Regions from separate parts of the Enterococcus infantis genome, predicted to be linked through region 2. Evidence: a T-box and tRNA genes for the amino acid it is inferred to sense, from the RefSeq annotation. Region 2 holds a T-box; the other holds one or more tRNA genes.

Region 1 (10,052 bases), on a different contig from region 2:
AAGCGATGCGGGCTGTCTCAGTGGATGGCGATGCCGCCCAATTGATGGGGATTAATGTCAACCGAACGATTTCCTTCACCTTTGCCATCGGTTCTGCGCTGGCGGCTGCTGGTGGGATGTTGATTGGCTTGTATTACAACTCTATCGATCCTATGATGGGGGTTGCGCCGGGGTTGAAGTCCTTTGTCGCTGCGGTATTGGGAGGAATCGGGATCATTCCTGGTGCGGCACTAGGGGGATTTGTTATCGGGCTGATTGAGACTATTGCCACAGCGTTGGGCTTTTCAGCTTTCAAAGATGCCTTGGTATATCTGGTTTTAATCATCATTTTGCTGGTACGTCCAGCAGGTATATTGGGTAAGAATGTCAAAGAGAAAGTGTAGGTGGCAGTCATGAAAAAGACATTAAAATACAATCTAATCTGGCTGGCACTGATCGTCGGCTGTTACTTTATTTTATTTATGCTCTACAATCTGGGAATCATTGATCTGTTTTTGGACAATGCCATCGTCAATATTGGAATCAATGTGATCTTGGCGGTAGGATTGAATTTGATCATTGGTTATTCCGGTCAATTTTCATTGGGACATGCAGGATTTATGGCTATTGGTGCCTATGCGGGCGCAATTTTGGGTATGCAACTGCCCACATATGGTGGCTTCTTTTTGGGCATGCTGGCCGGCGTCGTAATTTCCGGCGTTGTTGCATTGGCCGTTGGGATACCAACGTTGCGGTTGAAGGGAGATTATCTGGCGATTGCCACTTTGGGAGTTGCTGAAATCATTCGTATTTTGATTGTCAACATGGACGGAATCACTAATGGACCGGCAGGGATTTTTGGAATTCCGCAATATACGACATGGGAAATGGTCTTTGCCTTTGCTGCATTGACGATTCTGATTGTGGTGAACTTTATTCACAGTGGGCCGGGACGAGCGGTTCTGTCAGTTCGAGAAGATGAAATTGCAGCGGAATCCATGGGTGTTAACACTACAAAATACAAGGTAATGGCTTTTGTGATTGGGGCCATGACTGCCAGTGTGGCGGGCACCTTGTTCGCCGGTTATAAGCAGTCAGTTTTTCCCGGTGACTATGGCTTTATGAAATCAGTGGATATTCTGATTATTGTGGTATTCGGTGGCATGGGTTCGACTACCGGTGCTGTTTTGGCAGCAATTGTGCTGGGGGTAATGAACACGTTGTTGCAAGATACCGGCTCTCTTAGAATGATTATCTATGCGCTGGCTTTAATCGTAATTATGATCTTCAAACCTGGAGGACTCTTAGGTACTTGGGAATTTTCCGTAAAAAGGCTCTTCCATAAATTTACTAAGAAAGGAGCGGATGCAGATGCCTCTGTTGACCGTTAAAAATCTGACGAAAAACTTCGGCGGCCTGGCAGCCGTCTCCCATGTGAATCTAGAACTGGACACAAACGAGTTGGTTGGACTGATTGGACCAAATGGCGCCGGTAAGACGACGCTATTTAATCTATTGACTGGCGTATATGAGCCTTCCAGTGGGGATGTCTTGTTTTATAATCAAGGAAAAGAAGAACGACTCAATGGCATGAAACCTTATAAAGTAGCTACTGCCGGATTATCCCGTACCTTTCAAAATATTCGTCTCTTTAAAGAGCTGACTGTGATGGACAATGTCTTGATTGCCATGAATGCCAAGCATAAAGAAGGTTTTTTCAGTAGTATTCTGCGTCTGCCGAAGTTTTATAAAACAGAGGCGAATTTGCGGCAAAAAGCGCTGGAATTGTTGGCAATTTTTGGCTTGGAAAATAAAGGAGAGACCTTGGCAAAGAATCTTCCTTATGGGGAACAGCGGCGTCTGGAAATCGTACGGGCATTGGCAACCGATCCCAAACTGTTGTTTTTGGATGAACCTGCAGCGGGAATGAATCCACAAGAAACTGCCGATTTGACACAGCTGATTCGCAAGGTCCAAAAAGATTTCCAGATTACTATCCTGTTGATTGAACACGATATGAGTCTGGTGATGGAAGTTTGCCAACGAATCTATGTTTTGGAATACGGGCAATTAATTGCTCACGGGACGCCAGATGAGATCAAAAACAATTCTCGAGTTATCGAGGCGTATTTGGGAGGCGAGATGTGATGTTGAAAATTCAAAATCTAGCCGTTCATTATGGTATGATTCAGGCGGTCCACGACGTTTCCTTTGAAGTCAACCAAGGTGAAATCGTGACCTTGATTGGTGCGAATGGTGCCGGCAAAACAACAATTCTGCGAACAATTTCCGGACTAATTCGACCTTCACAAGGATCGATTACTTTTGAAGACAATGAAATCACCAAGACAGCACCGCAAAAAATTGTAGCTAACGGGTTGTCACAAGTCCCAGAAGGCAGGCATGTTTTTTCCGGCCTATCGGTGATGGAGAACCTGGAGATGGGGGCGTATCTGCGAAAAGACGGGGAGATAAAGACAGATTACGAGCAGGTATTCCAAAAATTTCCCGTCTTGAAAGAGCGGAAAAATCAAGATGCAGCCACATTGTCCGGCGGCGAACAACAAATGTTAGCCATGGGACGGGCCCTCATGTCTAAGCCCAAACTATTATTGTTGGATGAACCATCGATGGGATTGGCACCAATTTTCATCAAGGAAATTTTTTCTATTATTCAGGAAATCAATCAACAAGGAACAACAATCTTGTTGATCGAGCAAAATGCCAAAATGGCATTGTCAGTGGCTGACCGCGGATATGTGTTAGAAACAGGAAAAGTCGTGCTTTCTGGTACCGGACAGGAGCTATTGGAATCTGAAGAAGTCAAGAAAGCTTATTTAGGAGGGTAAACCATGAGCGTACGTGATTTTATGACTAAAAATGTGATCGCCGTCAGTCCCACAACACCGATTTTCGATGCGGTAGATCTGATGAAAAAAAACGACATCCACCGGCTGCCAGTTTTGAAAAACGATAAGTTAGTCGGGTTGATTACAGAGGGGATCATCGCAGAAGCCATGCCCTCAAAAGCGACCAGCCTGAGTGTCTATGAAGCCAACTATTTGCTAAACAAAACAACGGTGGCTGACGTTATGGAAAAAAAGGTGCTAACAATTGCACCGGATGATCTTTTGGAAGATGCGATTTATCGCATGCGTCAAAATAATGTAGGGGTTCTGCCTGTGCTGGAGAAAGATCAGTTGGTGGGGATGATTACCAATAACGATATTTTTGATGCTTTTCTCAAAATCACCGGCTACAATGATGGCGGAGCTCGTGTCAGCCTACAGATTACTGAAGATCACAAGGGAATTTTGGCAGATATTGCCCGGCTGCTTTCTGACAATGATCTGAGCATATTGACAATTGTTGTTAATCGCATGGAACTGACCACCATTGTCGAGATTCAAGTCGAATCTCGCAATACCGAAAAGATTCGGGAATTACTCACTGGTGCCGGGTATTTGGTGATTGATGTAGTATTGACCAAAGGCTGAGGTTAAAATATTGAAGGAAACGACAGAAGACTTCGAAAAAATGAAGGCTTCTGTTTTTTGTTTCGTGCCCGACAAAAGATTGCTACAATAAGAGTAAACTCAATAAGTTAAACTGGAGAAAATCGTCGCCTGCGGGGTGTCTGCTGAGGAAAAACCGACAATCAGCAAGGGCTGCACCTCTCTGTTGCGGCAACAAAAGCTGGCGCAGCAAATTGGTGCGACGAATTTTTTGGTATCTGTCATCGAAAGGAGGTAGTCTGATGCTGACGATAGGAAGTCGTCTAAAATCATTGCGGCAGCAAAGAGGCTGGTCACAACTAGAGGTTGCAGAAAAGCTGCGAATTTCTCGCCAAAGTATTTCAAAATGGGAGCTGGATAAGAGTTTACCGGATGTTGGAATGCTAAAAGAGTTAGCGATGCTCTATGACTTTTCTCTAGACGAGCTGCTGCAGCTACAGGAGGAACGTATCATGGCATTGAACAACTTGAAAACAGAAGAGCTGGTTGCAGACAGCGGGAAAATTTTATGTCGAGATCAGGCACCTACTCAAGAGCAGCAAGATTTTCTGGCAACTGAAATTTTTGAACCCATTGCCACCAAACTTTTGCCGGAAAAGATTTTGTGGCAGACAGTTTTGCTAGCAGTACCAGTGGGCGTGAGCAGTAATTTATCCAGTGACAAGGCAGTGACAAAAAAAGCGACCCACAGCTATCAAAAACTTTTCGACTACGATAATGGCATCTATTTGTTTATGACTGAGAGCGGTTTGTGGCGAACGACAGCAGTGGACTGGCTCGAGACAAGCAAACTGATTGGCGTGCCGTTTTCAGCGATGGATGTGTTGGTCATTGCTCCTTTCTTTGAGGCAAGACTCAAACAGGGAAACTTACCGGGGCTTTTCTATGGGAAAACAGATGGGGGATATGACATGCTGGCTATCAGTAAGCAAGCCTCAGAAAATTTGGCGCGCCTCTTAAAAGTGTTAGATCCCAAACAGCACCTTTATCATTCTTATCAAAATCATTCAACCACAGAGATCCTCAAGCTGTGGCGTAAAAAGAAACGACTGCCAACGGAATAGCGAAAAGCAGTAAAGAAAAGCAGTAAAGAAAAGCGTAAACGACGGGAATTTTGAGGAAAGCGAAAGAGAATTTTTCGTAAGAACAACAATGATCACAGAAGGAGGGTACGTATATGAACCTCATCAGTTTCAAAGAATTTTTAGCGAGCAATCAGATGTTGTCAAAAGAGTGGGGAGAGTGGATGCTGTCTCATATCGGGGATTTAGATCCTGATCTTCGGGACGAAGGCATTTACAGTGGCTGGTGTCGCTTGTTTGAAGAAAGACGAATCCCACTTTCGCTTCGGAAGGAACTTTTGGCTCAGGTTTTGAATGATGAGCTGTTGTTCACTGACATTGATCAAAGGAAGGGCAACGGCGTGTTTATTCGAAGCTTTACCAGTCTCTTTTTGGCAGTGGTTTTACGCTTTCGAAAACGAGATGGATGGCCAGATGCATCCGAACAGCGGCAAATCATTGAGGCTGCCATTCTTTATTATCAACAGGAAAAGGATAATCGCGGGTTTGTTTCTGAGTATGGTTGGGCTCATTCGTTTGCTCATGGGGCCGATTTGTTACAAGCTGCGGTATTGTCTCCAGCATTTGAAAAACAAGATATTGTCGGGGTATTGAAGGGACTTAAACGAGGATTGGTGGAAGTCGAGGATTTTCTGTTTGGTGAAGAGGATCGAATGGTCAAACCCTATCTTGCACTTTTAACCAGTGGACAACTGACAGATGTGGAATCTGGGGAGTGGCTACAGGTGTTGCAGGCAGCCGTTGAATCCAGAGAAAACGACTTTAATCTCTGCTACACCAAGTTTTGCATGTGCCTTTCTTTTGAGTTGGTCTGTCAGGACTTGAATTTTCCTGTGACACAGGCACAGATTACGACAGCCATGAAGCAATTTTATCAGAAGTATCAGATCGTGTAGTCTGGCAGCTAGTTATGTTATTTGCCGAGAAAGTGATCAGTGAGATTTGAGGAGGAAAAAAGCAGATGGGTTATTTGATGGAACTGCGCAAAGTGATTGGCAATCGAGTGGTAGTGACTGCCGGTGTCTCGGTGATTCTTGTCAATTCTCAAAAAGAGGTGCTGTTGATTCATCGCAAAGACAATAACTATTGGGGATTACCTGTGGGCTCGATTGAAATCAATGAAGATCCTCGTAGTGCTGCGATACGTGAATTACGCGAAGAAACAGGAGTTCAATTGAAAGAAGATAGTCTGGAGCTGGTACAAGTTTTTGGTGGACCGGACTTTTTCTATAGGTATCCTAATGGGGATCAATGCTCCAACGTCGTGATTAGTTATTATGGAAATGCCGGCGATATACAGCTAGTGCAGGAAACTTCAGAAACGGATGCCGCTCACTGGTTTACATTTGAAAAGCTACCGTTAGAAATTGCGTGCCACGAAAAGATAATTCTAGATTATTTTCAATCTTATCGGCTACCAAAGCTTTACCAAAAAATGTAAGGCTAATCCTTAAAAAAAGTCGCAATGAAGTTTTTCTGCAAGTGAAAGGCCTGGTTGCGTTATTCTCGTGCTTTTTTTTGATGGCTGTGGTAAGCTAGTTAGGCGGAATCAATGGCAATAGCCGATTAAGTCGCGAGGTTATCAGATTATCAGTACGAGGTGAAGACCATGTCTAAGAAAAACAAAGATATCGAAGTGCGGGTGGAAGAGACCAAGCGCACCATTAAAGGTACCGACTATACCGTCAATCAACTATTGATTGGCAAAAAAATGATCGGTGAAGTAATGACAGTAGGACCTAAAGAGCATGAAGCGTTCTTGGGAGAAGAGGACTTGGGGGCTTACAAGACTGTCGAGTTGGCGGTAGAAGCGATTTTGATGCAGCATAATCTGCATGATTGAACCTCAAAGGAATTATTTGAATAAAAAAATGACTTTCTTGTAAAAAAATTGAAATTTACACTTGCAATCAAAAAAGGTTTTTAGTATCATAATGAAGTCGGGTTGAGATAACACATGCGACCGGCTCAGATGGAGGAGTAGCGAAGAGGCTAAACGCGACGGACTGTAAATCCGTTCCTTCGGGTTCAGTGGTTCGAATCCACTCTCCTCCACCATTTATTGGGGTATAGCCAAGCGGTAAGGCAAGGGACTTTGACTCCCTCATGCGTTGGTTCGAATCCAGCTACCCCAGTTGCAAACTCTCTGTTAATGGCAGAGAGTTTTTTTGTGCTGTTCATAACAATAAATAACCATGGCGACTTCGATTAAGACAAGGAATCAAGTAAATTATTAAGTAAATATCACTAAAAAAACTTTGACGACTATTCTTGCAGGCCTTATACTGGAAAATGAGTGTAAGGACTTACAATAATTGAAAAAAGGTGGGAACTACAGATGGCAACAGTTCGAGCATTACACAATGATGCCTATCAAGATTATTATCTGGTAGAAAACAAAAACGGTATTAAATTGGCTCTTAGTCCCTTCGGAGCCCGGGCATTGGATTTGATTGTACCGGTAGAAGGCAAAGAAATCGATATCTTGGTGGGCCCGAAAGATTTGGCAGGTTATCAAGAAAATCCCTATTACAATGCAACGATTGGACCAATCGCCGGTCGAGTGGCGGGCGCATCTTTTCAGCTGAATGGCGAAACCTATCATACCGAGGACAGTCAATCCGGCAATACATTACATGGTGGCTTGGCAGGTTATGACAAGCAAACATTTGACGCTACGCCATTTCAAGAAGCAGGGGAAGCGGGCGTGGTATTTACTTTCACTGATCCAGATGGGGCCCACGGTTTTCCTGGAAATGTCAAAGTGAAAGCCACTTATCGTTTGACAGATGAAAACGACTACCGCTTCACATTTGAAGCAGAGACGGACAAGCCAACCATCTTCAATCCGACGAACCATGGCTATTACAATCTAACCGGCAGCCCAGAAAATACGATCGATGAGCATACCTTGCAGATCCGCGCTTCCAAAGTGGGGGAGACCAATGAGGATGTGACAACGACAGGAAATCTATTAGCAGTAGCTGACACAAAATTTGACTTTTTGGCTGGTAGAAAAATCGGGGAGACCTTGTTGGATGACTCATTTGTTTTTGATGACAATGACGGTGTTGTTTTGACGTTGACGGCACCGGATGGCAAGATTGCGCTGGAATTACAAACGACAGAACCTGCAGTTGTCATTTATACAACTCGTGATGCCGAAGCCGGCCTGGCCTTTAAGAATGGGGTGATGTCACAACATGCGGCTGTGGCTATCGAACCCCAGTCCATCCCTGGGACAGAAGCTTACCCACAATTTGGCAGTATCTTGTTGGAGCCGGGTAAACCTTTCTTGGCTGAAAGCCGGTTTAAATTGAAATTCTGATGATTCTCAGAGGGAGCAGAAAAAAATTTTATTTTTCTGCTCTTTTTTTATTGACCTTTATCGATTACAAGTGTAAGCTCATTTGTGTAAGGAGCGATTACGTTTGTAAACAAAGGGGGTGCGACATGGAAAAGACGATCGATACGACAGTTGAGGCAGTGAAAATCTCGGATTCAGAGTGGGAAGTGATGCGAGTCTTGTGGACATTGGGTCAAGCAGATGCCCAGCAAATCGCTGATATTCTGGGACAAACGATGGATTGGAAGCTGGCAACAGTCAAAACGCTTTTGGGACGCTTAGTGAAAAAAGATGCGGTCCGCACTGAGCCTTGTGGGAAGAAGTACATTTATTTTCCAACAGTCGGGGAAGAAGCAACGATGAAAAGTGCCACTGAAAATCTCTTCGCCCACATCTGTGCGAAAAAAGTCGGTATGACGATCGCCGACTTGGTCCAAGAAGCAGAACTTACGGCAGCAGACATCGCAATGATCCAAGAAGCGTTGGCTGAAAAAACACCGGCAGCCGTGATCCACTGCAACTGTGTTCCAGGACAATGTGAGTGTCGGGAACACCAAACAACAAGCTCGAATATGAAATCATAATCATAAAATGGAGGAATTTATTATGAAACAAACATTTTCAATCAAAGGCATGAGCTGCCAACACTGTGTAGCTCGAGTAGAAAACGGCATCAATGAATTGCCGGGAATCCAAAAAGTGAAAATCAATTTAAAAAAAGAAAACGGCGTCGTCAAATTTGATGATAGCCAGGTTTCTGCAGCTCAAATCGCGACAAAAGTCACAGAAGCCGGCTATCCTGCTGAGGTGATCTGATGACTCAGGCACAGACAGCAGGTGAAGAAACGCAAACACAGAGCTTTGTGATTACCGGCATGACTTGCGCCAACTGTTCAGCCCGTGTAGAAAAGGAACTGAATCAACAGCCGGGGGTTCTTTCTGCGAATGTCAATCTGGCGACAGAAAAAGCAACTGTTTCTTATACCGATTTGACGGCTGAGGAGCTGATTGCTTGTGTGGAGCAAATCGGCTATGGGGCCATCTTGGACGATGAAAACCATCAGAAGCAAGTGGCAGAAGAAAAAGCCCGCCATTTACGGAATATGAAGCGGGATTTGATTGTCAGTGCTATTTTGGTAGCTCCATTGATGATTGCTATGCTGCTGATGATGGCAGGTGTTCATCAGCCACTGGTTATGTTCTTTCATGAACCATGGGTACAGCTGGTGTTGGTGACACCGATTCAGTTTGTGGTGGGGATGCGCTTTTATAAGGGTGCCTATCACGCGATTAAAACCAAAGCACCAAACATGGATGTGCTAGTGGCAATGGGGACCACGGCGGCCTATCTGTTGAGTGTCTACAATGGCTTTTTTGCTGGTAAACCCCATGAACTTTATTTTGAATCCAGCGGCATGATTATTACTTTGATTCTGTTGGGAAAATACTTGGAGACTTTGGCTAAGACGAAAACTTCTAATGCAATCAAGCAATTGATGGGGCTCCAGGCAAAAACTGCCAGCGTTTTGCAGGCGGATGGCAGCAGTGTTGAGCTGCCATTAGAACAAGTTACCGTTGGCATGCAGCTACTCGTGCGGCCCGGAGAACAAATTCCAGTAGATGCTGCGATTCTTGATGGTCGAACATCTGTCGACGAAAGTATGCTGACAGGAGAGAGCTTACCTGTTGAAAAAAGTGTCGGTGATACGATTTTCGGCGGTACGGTAAATACAACGGGTACAATCAAGATCAAGGCGCTGAAGGTCGGTAACGAAACCGTGCTGGCCCGGATTATTCGCATGGTAGAGGATGCGCAAGGATCAAAAGCTCCTATCCAACAAATTGCCGACAAGATTTCCGGAATTTTTGTACCAGTAGTGTTGATTGCAGCTCTTGTGACACTGATAGCTACCGGTTTGATTGTCGGGAATTGGCAGGTGGCATTGATTCACAGTGTGGCAGTTTTGGTTATTGCTTGTCCTTGTGCCCTTGGATTGGCTACTCCCACAGCCATCATGGTAGGGACTGGGCTTGGTGCCAAAAACGGTATCCTGATCAAAGGTGGTCAGGCGCTGGAGACGGCTTCACATATTTCCAGTGTCATTTTGGATAAAACCGGTACCATCACTG
Region 2 (10,052 bases):
GATTTTCATAATTACGCGTTTGGATCCGCCCAGTCACGCCTAGCAAGGTACCTTTTTTAGCATAATTTGCCAGTGTTTCTGCAGGTTTACGCCAAATCACGCAGTTGATGAAATCAGCTTCCCGATCACCGTTTTGGTTGGTGAAATTACGATTGACGGCTAATGTGAAGGTTGCTACTGCAGCTCCATTACCAGTAAATCGCAAATCGGGATCTTTGGTCAGACGACCGACTAAGACGACATTGTTAATCAAAAGGTTCACGCTCCTCTCCTCATCGTCAAAAATGTTTCACGTGAAACATTTCGGATGAATTATGCTTCTTCCTTGATAATCATGTGACGAAGAATATCGTCGTTGATTTTTGCCAAACGGTCAAATTCATTGATCGCAGCAGCAGTTGATGGAGAAGTAACTTTGACGATGTGGTAGATACCTTCACGGAATCCGTTCATTTCATACGCTAAGCGGCGCTTTTCCCAATCTTTTGATTCAACGACTTCAGCACCGTTGTCTTTCAAGATTGCATCGAAACGTTCGATCAAAGCAGCTTTTGCTTCCTCATCAATGTTTGGACGAATGATGTACATAACTTCATATTTCGTGTTTTCCATTGATTTTCACCTCCCTATGGACTTTGGCCCTCAGCTTGTCTGAGAGCAGAGAGAGCTGTCTTTTCAGACTACTCACAAAGTAAAAGTATACAGGAAATCATCCCATAAATCAAGCTTTTTATTGCTTACTTCTAGAATAAAAGCTTCCAAATATTTGACAGGAGGGCGGTCAACCATCCCGACTCCTCCAACAACAATTACGCAAACAAAGTAGAATTTCCGCTGAGAAAGCTTTCAATTGTCATTGGCTTTAATCAGAGACAATACATAAAAAGAGAGCGCTCAGATCAGACGAATAAACCGCTTTTTACCTAGACGTATGATATCACTGGGAGTAACTTGTGTTTCTTCAAAAAGTGCTATAGAAAGCTTGGCGCCATTCAACTGCACGCCGCCTTGCTCCACTAGTCGACGAAACGCACTCCGGCTGGTGAGCTCTCCTGCTTCTACCAGCAACGAAGCCAGCCCAGTCAGGCTGCTAATTTCCCCAAGACTTACTTCCGGCATAGTTTCAGGAATCCCGTCTCTTTGGAAAACGGTAATGAACTCCTGCTTTGCTTGTAGTGCGACGTCTTTTCCGTGGTACAACCCGGTGATTTCAGTAGCTAAGATCAACTTGATATCCCGTGGATTTTCCCCTGTCTCCAGCCGTTCTTGTAATGCTGTTATTTCTGAAGGCAGCAGATCTGTAGCTAACAAAAAGTATTTAAGCAGCAATGAATCCGGAACTTCCATCACCTTTTTGAACATGACAAACGGCGCCTCAGCTACCCCGATGTAATTTCCCAATGATTTACTCATCTTTTCAACACCATCCAGCCCTTCTAGTAAAGGCATAAAAATGGTTACCTGCTTTTCTTTATCAAAATGTTTTTGTAGGTGCCGTCCCATTAAGAGATTGAATGTCTGATCCGTTCCGCCAATCTCGATATCTGCTTCAATAGCTAGTGAATCATACGCTTGCATCAAGGGGTAAAAGAATTCATGTAGACCGATGGGGATTTGATTTTGGTAGCGGCGGGCAAAATCATCCCGCTCCAGCATTCGAGCTACGGAAATCGTCTGTGCCAAGGCCAACGTGTCACTAAAATCCAGTTGCGATAGCCACTCACTATTGAATCGTACCGCAGTTTTTTCAGGATCTAGAATCTGTGTTAGCTGTGCTACATAGGTCTTGGCATTTTGTTTGACTTGCTCTTCTGAAAGCTGATTCCGCCCTTTGCTGCGACCAGAGGGATCCCCGATTTTACCGGTAAAATCCCCGATAATGATCACTGCCTGATGTCCGAGATCCTGCATCTGCTTAATTTTGCGTAAGACTACGGCGTGGCCTAAGTGAATATCCGGCGCCGTGGGATCCAGCCCTAATTTGATCACCAACGGCTTATTTTCACCGGCAGATTTTAACAATTTTTTTCGTAACTCATCTTCTGAGACGATTTCAGCGGCACCTTTTTTAATGATTGCTAGCTGCTGGTCAATTGTGTACTTCATAAACTCACTTCATCCTTTCTTCTTGTTGTTATCGTCAAAAAAAACGCCCTCTGGCTATATAGCCAAAGGACGTTTACACGCGTTACCACCTTTTTTCGAGTCCTGCTTACGCAAAAGACTCCTCAACCAAGTACCAACATACTTGTGCATTGTTAACGGATGCAACTCCGATCCGGTCTACTTGATTCCACCGGCAGCTCAGGACTGTATTCCCATCTGCTGTGTCCGCGCCTCTCACCACCCGGCTACTCTCTGAAGAACATCTGCAAAGGTACTCGTTTCCCTCATCGCTTCTACCTCTTAAATTAAAGCTATTCTACAACGGAAAACACGGAGCTGTCAATCAAACAACCATCATTCCCCAGAAGAATCCCCTCCATACCTGCTCGTAAAACAACAAATCGCCAGCTTCTAAGCACACAACTGGGGCCAATTTGAACGAGCTGGCGAAAAAGACTTCCGCTGCTAAAACTTATCCACTGTGGAAAACTTTTAGAACAGCCTTCTTTACTTTTCAACAATCGTCAATCGTCGCCTTCAGCCAGTTTTTTTACCGTTAAGTTTTCCACAGCTAAAACTGTCCAATCTTGTCTAGGCTTAGCTGCAAGCTGGTCTGTTCAGCTTCCCAAAAAGGAGCTTGTGACCTCAATCATTTCTAGATGATAAACGCCGCAGGTTTCAACAACTAAGTAAGAGAATCTATGTTAGTAAATAGTTCCCTAGTCTTTAGAGGCAACATTGTCCTGCGTATAGGAGAAGCACAGACTGCCCTTGATTTCATCCCTGTTAGTCTGTGTTTGAAATTTTCAGCAGCGAAAAAAGAAGGCACTTCCACCATTTTTAGTGGAAATGCCTTCTCTTTTGCTTGTAGCTCACGTTTTTTATTTTCCCTTTACAAGATGGTGACTAGACTTTTGTCATAGCTCCCGTAATGATTCTTATACGTCTTGTTCGGGTGTTTCAATTGCTTCAGTTTCTTGTTCTTCGGCTTCTTCTGGTTCGATAACTGCCATGGTAACGACTTTTGCATCGTCTTCCATCCGCATTAAGCGAACACCCAGCGTTGCTCGACCAGTTTGTGAGACACCTTCCACGTTGAAGCGGATAATGACACCTTTGTCAGTGATGACCATGATGTCTTCCGTGCCGTCCACCGTCGTTAAGCCCGCCAATGGACCGTTTTTAGCAGTGATATTGGCAGTTTTGATCCCTTTACCACCACGGCCCTTGATCGGATATTCCGCTCCGGAAGTACGTTTACCGTAGCCATTTTCGGTAATTACTAATACTTCTTTGTCGTCACTCAAGGTGGCAACACCGACTACATAATCTTCGTCACGAAGGCGGATTCCTCGCACACCGGCTGCCGTTCGACCCATATCTCGAACAACTTCTTCTTTAAAGGTCACAGAATAGCCGCTGTGGGTCCCGATGATGATTGTAGAATCACCAGCTGTTTCCAGAACGCTGACCAGTTCGTCGCCCTCTTTAAGTCCGATTGCGATCAAACCGTTGCTGCGAATGTTAGAAAAGGCATCGACTGACGTCCGTTTGACAATTCCTAATCGAGTGGTGAAGAAGAGGTAACGACCGGATTCTGGGCCGCCATTGACAGCGATAATCGTTTGGATCTTCTCGTTGGAATCAATCCCCAGCAAATTAATGACTGGAATTCCTTTGGCAGCACGGCCATATTCAGGAATCTCGTAACCTTTTGCTTTGTAGACTTTCCCCATATTGGTAAAGAAGAGAAGTGTATCGTGGGTCGAGCAAGATACCAGTGTCTTCACGAAGTCTTCATCGTGGACCCCCATCCCCTGAACGCCTCGGCCACCGCGGCGTTGCGCACGAAACTCGCTGTTGGCTACGCGTTTGATATAGCCGTTGTTGGTCAATGTGATAACTACTTCGTCTTCTTCAATCAAATCTTCATCTTCCAAACTCAATACTTCGCCTACCAGAAGTTCTGTCCGACGATTGTCACCAAAGCGATTAGCAACGTCTTTCAGTTCGGTAATGATGATTTCTCGTACCCGTTCTGGACGAGCCAAAATATCTTTCAAGTCTTCAATGAGTTTCAGTAATTCCTGATATTCCGCTTCAATCTTGTCTCGTTCCAAACCGGTCAGACGGCGCAAACGCATATCCAAAATGGCTTGTGCCTGACGATCGGAGAGTTTGAAGCGTTCCATCATAGTATTTTTAGCTTCGTCATCGGTTTTGGATCCGCGAATGATGGCAATAATTTCATCAATGTGATCCAAAGCAATCCGCAGACCTTCCAAAATGTGGGCCCGTGCTTCGGCCTTGTCTTTGTCAAATTGCGTCCGGCGAGTGATGACTTCTTCTTGGTGCTCGACGTAGTTTACGAGGATTTCTTTCAAGCTGAGAATCTTCGGTACACCTTTTTCGATGGCCAACATATTGAAGCCAAAAGAAGTCTGCAGTGCAGTCATTTTATACAAGTTATTTAAAATAACAGAAGCGCTAACGTCTCTTCGGACATCGATAACAATCCGCATACCTTCCCGAGATGATTCATCCCGCAAATCAGTGATTCCTTCGATCCGCTTGTCCCGGTGCAGCTCAGAAATGCGTTCGATCAACTTGGCTTTATTCACCATATAAGGCAGTTCGGTGACTAAAATTCGCTCTTTTCCGTTAGGCATCTCCGTGATTTCCACTTTTGCCCGAACAGTAATCGATCCCTTACCAGTTTCGTACGCTCGGCGGATACCGGATTTACCCATGACTAAACCGCCAGTAGGAAAGTCCGGCCCAGGCAAGACTTCCATCAACTCATTGGTGGTTACCTCAGGATCGTCCATCAGCAATTCAATAGCAGCTGTAACTTCTCTTAAGTTATGGGGTGGAATATTGGTAGCCATACCGACGGCGATCCCGGTAGTTCCGTTTACCAACAGGTTCGGGAAACGAGCCGGCAAAACTTCCGGTTCTTTTTCGGAATCATCATAGTTACTGATGAAATCAACCGTATTTTTATTGATGTCTCGCAACATTTCCATTGCCAGTTTACTCATACGGGCTTCGGTATACCGCATCGCAGCAGCCCCGTCACCATCCACTGAACCAAAGTTCCCGTGGCCGTCTACTAGCATATAGCGGTAGCTGAAGGGTTGCGCCATCCGCACCATTGACTCATAGATGGCACTGTCGCCGTGGGGGTGATACTTACCCATGACATCCCCGACAATCCGGGCTGATTTTTTATGAGGCTTGTCCGGCGTTACACCCAATTCGTTCATTCCGTATAAAATCCGGCGGTGAACCGGCTTCAATCCGTCACGCACATCTGGCAAGGCCCGCGCCACGATGACACTCATCGCATAATCGATGAAGGAGGTCTTCATTTCACTGGTCAGGTTGACGTTTTGGATATTTTCTTTATGATCTTCCACAGTTCATTCTCCCTCCTTAAATGTCTAGATTCTTGACGTAATGTGCATTTTCTTCGATAAAGTTTCGACGTGGTTCCACTCGGTCGCCCATCAACATTTCAAAAACCTGGTCGGCTTCGATTGCATCTTCAACAGATACCCGCAGCATCAGGCGATTCTCTGGATCCATCGTTGTTTCCCACAATTGATGATCGTCCATTTCCCCCAGCCCTTTATAACGCTGAATGCTTGGCTTCGGTGTGGCTGGCAGTGCATCAATAGTTGCTTGCAGGCGTTCTTCTGCATCTTTGCCGGGTTGGACATAAGTGATATTTTTCCCTTGTTTCACCCCATACAAAGGCGGCTGAGCGATATAAACGTAACCGGCTTCTACGATAGGACGCATATAACGATAAAACAGGGTCAAAAGTAGGGTTCGAATATGGGCACCATCGACATCGGCATCGGTCATGATAACCAGTTTATGATAACGAGCTTTCGAAACATCAAAATCAGCACCGAAGCCCGTTCCCATCGCAGTAAACAAGGAACGGATTTCTTCGTTGGCCAAAATCTTGTCCATGCTCGCTTTTTCTACGTTCAAAATCTTCCCGCGGATTGGCAGGATTGCTTGAAATTCGCGGTTACGTCCTTGCTTAGCAGAACCACCGGCTGAATCTCCTTCGACGATAAACAATTCGCATTTTTCTGGATCGTTTGAAGAACAGTCCGCTAATTTCCCTGGCAGATTGCTGATCTCCAGTGTTCCCTTACGCCGAGTCATCTCACGGGCACGTTTTGCGGCCATCCGAGCTTTTGAAGCGATGATTCCTTTGTCGATAATTTGACGACCGACTGTTGGATTTTCCATCAAGAATTTCATAAAGTGTTCTGAAAACAGACGATCGACGACTGTCCGGACTTCCGAATTTCCTAGTTTAGTCTTCGTTTGTCCCTCAAACTGCGGATCTGGGTGTTTGATTGAAATAACTGCTGTCAGGCCTTCCCGCACATCTTCACCGGAGAGGTTCTCGTCATTTTCTTTCATCAGCTTTTGGCGTCGGGCGTAGTCGTTGATTACCCGGGTCAGAGCTGTTTTAAAGCCGGATTCATGGGTTCCGCCTTCATAGGTATGGATATTGTTAGCAAAGCTCAAAATATTGGTGTGGTAGCTGTTGGTATATTGCATGGATACTTCCACAGCGATATCTTGCTGCTCATCTTCCAGATAGATTGGTTCAGGAAAGAGTACGTCTTTACCTTTATTCAAATGCTCAACGTAGCTCTTGATTCCGCCTTCGTAATGATATTCTCTCAGGACTGGTTCTTCGCTGCGCCGATCTTCAATCGAAATGCGCAAACCGCGATTCAAAAAGGCCAGCTCCCGCACCCGAGTTGATAATTTATCGAAGTTAAATTCCACGGTTTCAGTAAAGATTTCCGGATCGGGAATAAAGTGAACGGTGGTTCCGTGAAGTTCTGTCTCACCGACGACTTTCAAATCATCTACAACTGCCCCACGACGGTATTCTTGGTAATAGATTTTGCCATCTTTATAAACTTTGACGTCCAAACTAGTGGAAAGGGCGTTAACAACGGATGAACCCACCCCATGCAGCCCCCCGGAAACTTTGTATCCGCCACCGCCAAATTTACCGCCGGCATGTAAAACGGTAAACACTGTTTCAACAGCTGGCCGCCCCGTTTTGGCTTGGATGTCCACGGGAATTCCTCGGCCGTCATCCACGACGGTGATACTATTGTCTGGCTCCACAATAACTTCAATCTTGGTAGCAAAGCCGGCCAACGCTTCATCAATCGAGTTGTCGACAATTTCCCAAACCAAGTGATGGAGACCTTCGCCGCTAGTGGAACCAATATACATACCAGGACGTTTACGCACCGCTTCCAAGCCTTCTAAGACCTGGATCTGGCTGGCATCATAAGCCTTGGCAAGTTCCTGTTTGTTCTTTTCTTCTTCTGTCATTAACGAAAAGCTCCTTTCTGTCTGAAACGCAGCGGCGAGACACAAAAATGGTCCAGCGGCGGGCAATCCCGTTCATTTTTTACAAAACTGCCAGCTTGCTGCAAGATCAGGGAAAACTTTAACGGCTGTTGCCTGCCACTAAAGTCGATTTATCTAAATAAAAAGGGATCTATAGCTGATCCGTTGAAGCTGCTTCTTTGGTGATATGTCCTTGTGTTACATAATAGATGGCGGGTTCTACCGTCATCTTATTTTTGACATGCTCCAAGGTGGTAGTGGTTAAAAAGGTCTGAACTTTACCTTCGATGGTTTCCAAAAGATGAAGCTGACGAGAATCATCCAATTCGCTCATCACGTCATCTAAAAGCAAAATGGGAAATTCCCCTGTCTCTTCTTTCATCAGATCAATCTCTGCCAGTTTGACACTCAATGCGGTGGTTCGCTGCTGCCCTTGGGAACCATAGGTCTGAACATCCTTGCCATTGATAGCAAAACTGAGGTCATCTCGGTGCGGCCCCACCTGTGTACTCATCCGAAAACGTTCCTTCTCACGACTTTTCAGCAGTGCGGCTGTGAATGCGTCACTGATAGCCGCTAGATCAGCTGCCTCGTCAAAGGCAATGGAAGACACATATTTCAGCGTCAAATGCTCCTTTTCCCGGCTAATCTTTTGGTGAAGAGCATTGGCCCAGTATTCCAGCCGTTTTACAAAACGCTGACGGGCAAACAAAACCTTGGCTCCAAAGGACACCAACTGCTCATCAAGGATTTCCAGATAAACAGGATCCGGCTTTTTATCACCGGCAGTCTGCTTGAGGTATTGATTGCGCTGCTTTAAAACCCCTTGGTACTGCACCAGATCATACAGATAGATGGGATCAATCTGGCCAATCTCCATGTCTAAGAACTTTCGCCGGATTTGAGGAGTACCCTTCACCAGAGAAAGATCCTCCGGCGCAAACAAGATTACGTTCATCTGACCCACATAGCTGGAAAGCTTTTTTTGCTCGATGTGGTTCACCTTCGTCTTGCGGCCTTTTTTAGTAAGGGTAATCTCCAACGGCACAGTGGCTCCCCGCTTGGTCAGGTCCCCTTTGAGATAAGCATGATCTTGATCAAAACGAATCAGCTCTTGCTCGTTGGTGGTGCGGTGGCTGCGGGTCATGGCCAACACATAGATGCTTTCCAGAACATTGGTCTTTCCCTGCGCATTTTCTCCAAGAAAAATCGTGATATTTTTGTCGAAGGTCAAAGACAGCTCCTCGTAATTGCGGAAATTCCGCAGGTAGAGGTCATTCAGCCGCATCGTCGGGATCCTTTTTCGCCATAAAAAAAGTACCTTCATCAGGTATCTCGATCATCATCCCCGGGTACAGCTTGCGGCCACGGCGATTTTCCGGCTCACCGTCTACCATCACAGTTGTCTCTGCCAAATACCATTTGGCTTGTCCGCCACTGGAGATGACATTAACCTCTTTCAGGACTTGTCCCAACGTCATATATTCGCTGGTTTCGTCCAGATAGATCTTTTCTTTCATTTTCAGCCCTCGTTTCACTCTAAACACCATAAAACAGATACCCATATTATACCTTTTTTTAAGGGGAAAAACAAATTTCTCCGGATATTTTTCACTCTCAGAAGACTTGTATATTTTCGATAAAAAATATCCTCCAGCAAAAAAATCGCTGAAAATCGATTTTAAGGACCTTTTCGGCGAGATTCCAATTTTTTCTCTCTTTCAGCAACTTATTTTTATTTTCATGAAACTTGTCAGGACAGCAGAAAGAACAACAGTTTTTCCGGCTGTTGCAATTTTCAGCTTTTTCCCAGCTGTCAAAGGCAGCTTGGCACAGATCAGAAACGTGATATAGCCCGCAGAAGCCGGCATACTTCTGTGACTGTTAATGTGAAGTCAATTTGCCAAGGTTACAAGAACTTTTCGCTGCTTAAATCACTATAGCCAAATAAAAACGGCAGCCTCAAAAGAGAACTGCCGCTTTCTTAAGTTTGTAGGACATTTAACCAATTTTTTACTGAGCTGAGGCTGTTTAGTTGGTTCGCACAGGTGTGATCAATTGGATAAATTCACCTTGGCCTTCCGTTGGTTCCAAGGTAAATGGTCGAATCGGCGAAATGAACTTGATGGTAATACTCATATCACCAAAAGCCCGCAGTGCCGCCTTCATGTAGTCCGGATTAAAGGAGATCGTCAACGGTTCGCCGGTTACTTTTTCGTAATTCAAGGCTTCTTCTACTTTACCGACTTCCGGAGAGTTTCCGTACAACATCACGCTGTCGTCGGAAATCGACAGGCGGACGATATTGTTGCGACCTTCATGAGACAGCAAAGATGCCCGTTCAATGGCTGCCAAAAAGTCCCGCACACCAAATTCGATTTCGGTGTTGAAGCTAGTCGGGATCAAACGATTGGTATCGGGGTAATTGCCTTCTAACAAGCGAGAGTAAAACAGCATGTTCTTAGTTTTGAAAAGAACTTGGTTTTCCATAATGCTGATTTCCACTTCTTCTTCCTCATCGGCAAAAGAACGAGACAACTCGA

What was found. A T-box is a leader RNA that pairs with one kind of tRNA and senses whether it is charged. The one in region 2 lies ahead of tyrS (tyrosine--tRNA ligase), so its partner is inferred to be a tRNA-Tyr.
Region 1: it has a tRNA-Tyr gene. The T-box ahead of tyrS (tyrosine--tRNA ligase) is inferred to sense a tRNA for this amino acid. The anticodon was not compared.

What each region holds. Positions count from the first base shown of each region.
Region 1 is NZ_JBMHFB010000006.1:174,589-184,640, forward strand. It holds gene ACOMA8_RS08950 (branched-chain amino acid ABC transporter permease) at 1-383, shown strand, start outside; gene ACOMA8_RS08955 (branched-chain amino acid ABC transporter permease) at 393-1,370, shown strand; gene ACOMA8_RS08960 (ABC transporter ATP-binding protein) at 1,351-2,127, shown strand; gene ACOMA8_RS08965 (ABC transporter ATP-binding protein) at 2,127-2,828, shown strand; gene ACOMA8_RS08970 (CBS domain-containing protein) at 2,832-3,476, shown strand; gene ACOMA8_RS08975 (helix-turn-helix domain-containing protein) at 3,737-4,558, shown strand; gene ACOMA8_RS08980 (DUF2785 domain-containing protein) at 4,672-5,472, shown strand; gene ACOMA8_RS08985 (NUDIX domain-containing protein) at 5,538-6,017, shown strand; gene ACOMA8_RS08990 (DUF2969 domain-containing protein) at 6,186-6,419, shown strand; tRNA gene ACOMA8_RS08995 (tRNA-Tyr) at 6,551-6,634, shown strand; tRNA gene ACOMA8_RS09000 (tRNA-Gln) at 6,640-6,711, shown strand; gene ACOMA8_RS09005 (aldose epimerase family protein) at 6,915-7,904, shown strand; gene ACOMA8_RS09010 (CopY/TcrY family copper transport repressor) at 8,030-8,506, shown strand; gene copZ (copper chaperone CopZ) at 8,529-8,738, shown strand; gene ACOMA8_RS09020 (heavy metal translocating P-type ATPase) at 8,738-10,052, shown strand, end outside.
Region 2 is NZ_JBMHFB010000003.1:41,813-51,864, reverse strand. It holds gene ssb (single-stranded DNA-binding protein) at 1-253, opposite strand, end outside; gene rpsF (30S ribosomal protein S6) at 313-612, opposite strand; gene tyrS (tyrosine--tRNA ligase) at 895-2,106, opposite strand; T-box leader at 2,169-2,403, opposite strand; gene gyrA (DNA gyrase subunit A) at 3,045-5,525, opposite strand; gene gyrB (DNA topoisomerase (ATP-hydrolyzing) subunit B) at 5,542-7,491, opposite strand; gene recF (DNA replication/repair protein RecF) at 7,661-8,797, opposite strand; gene yaaA (S4 domain-containing protein YaaA) at 8,784-9,029, opposite strand; gene dnaN (DNA polymerase III subunit beta) at 9,541-10,052, opposite strand, start outside.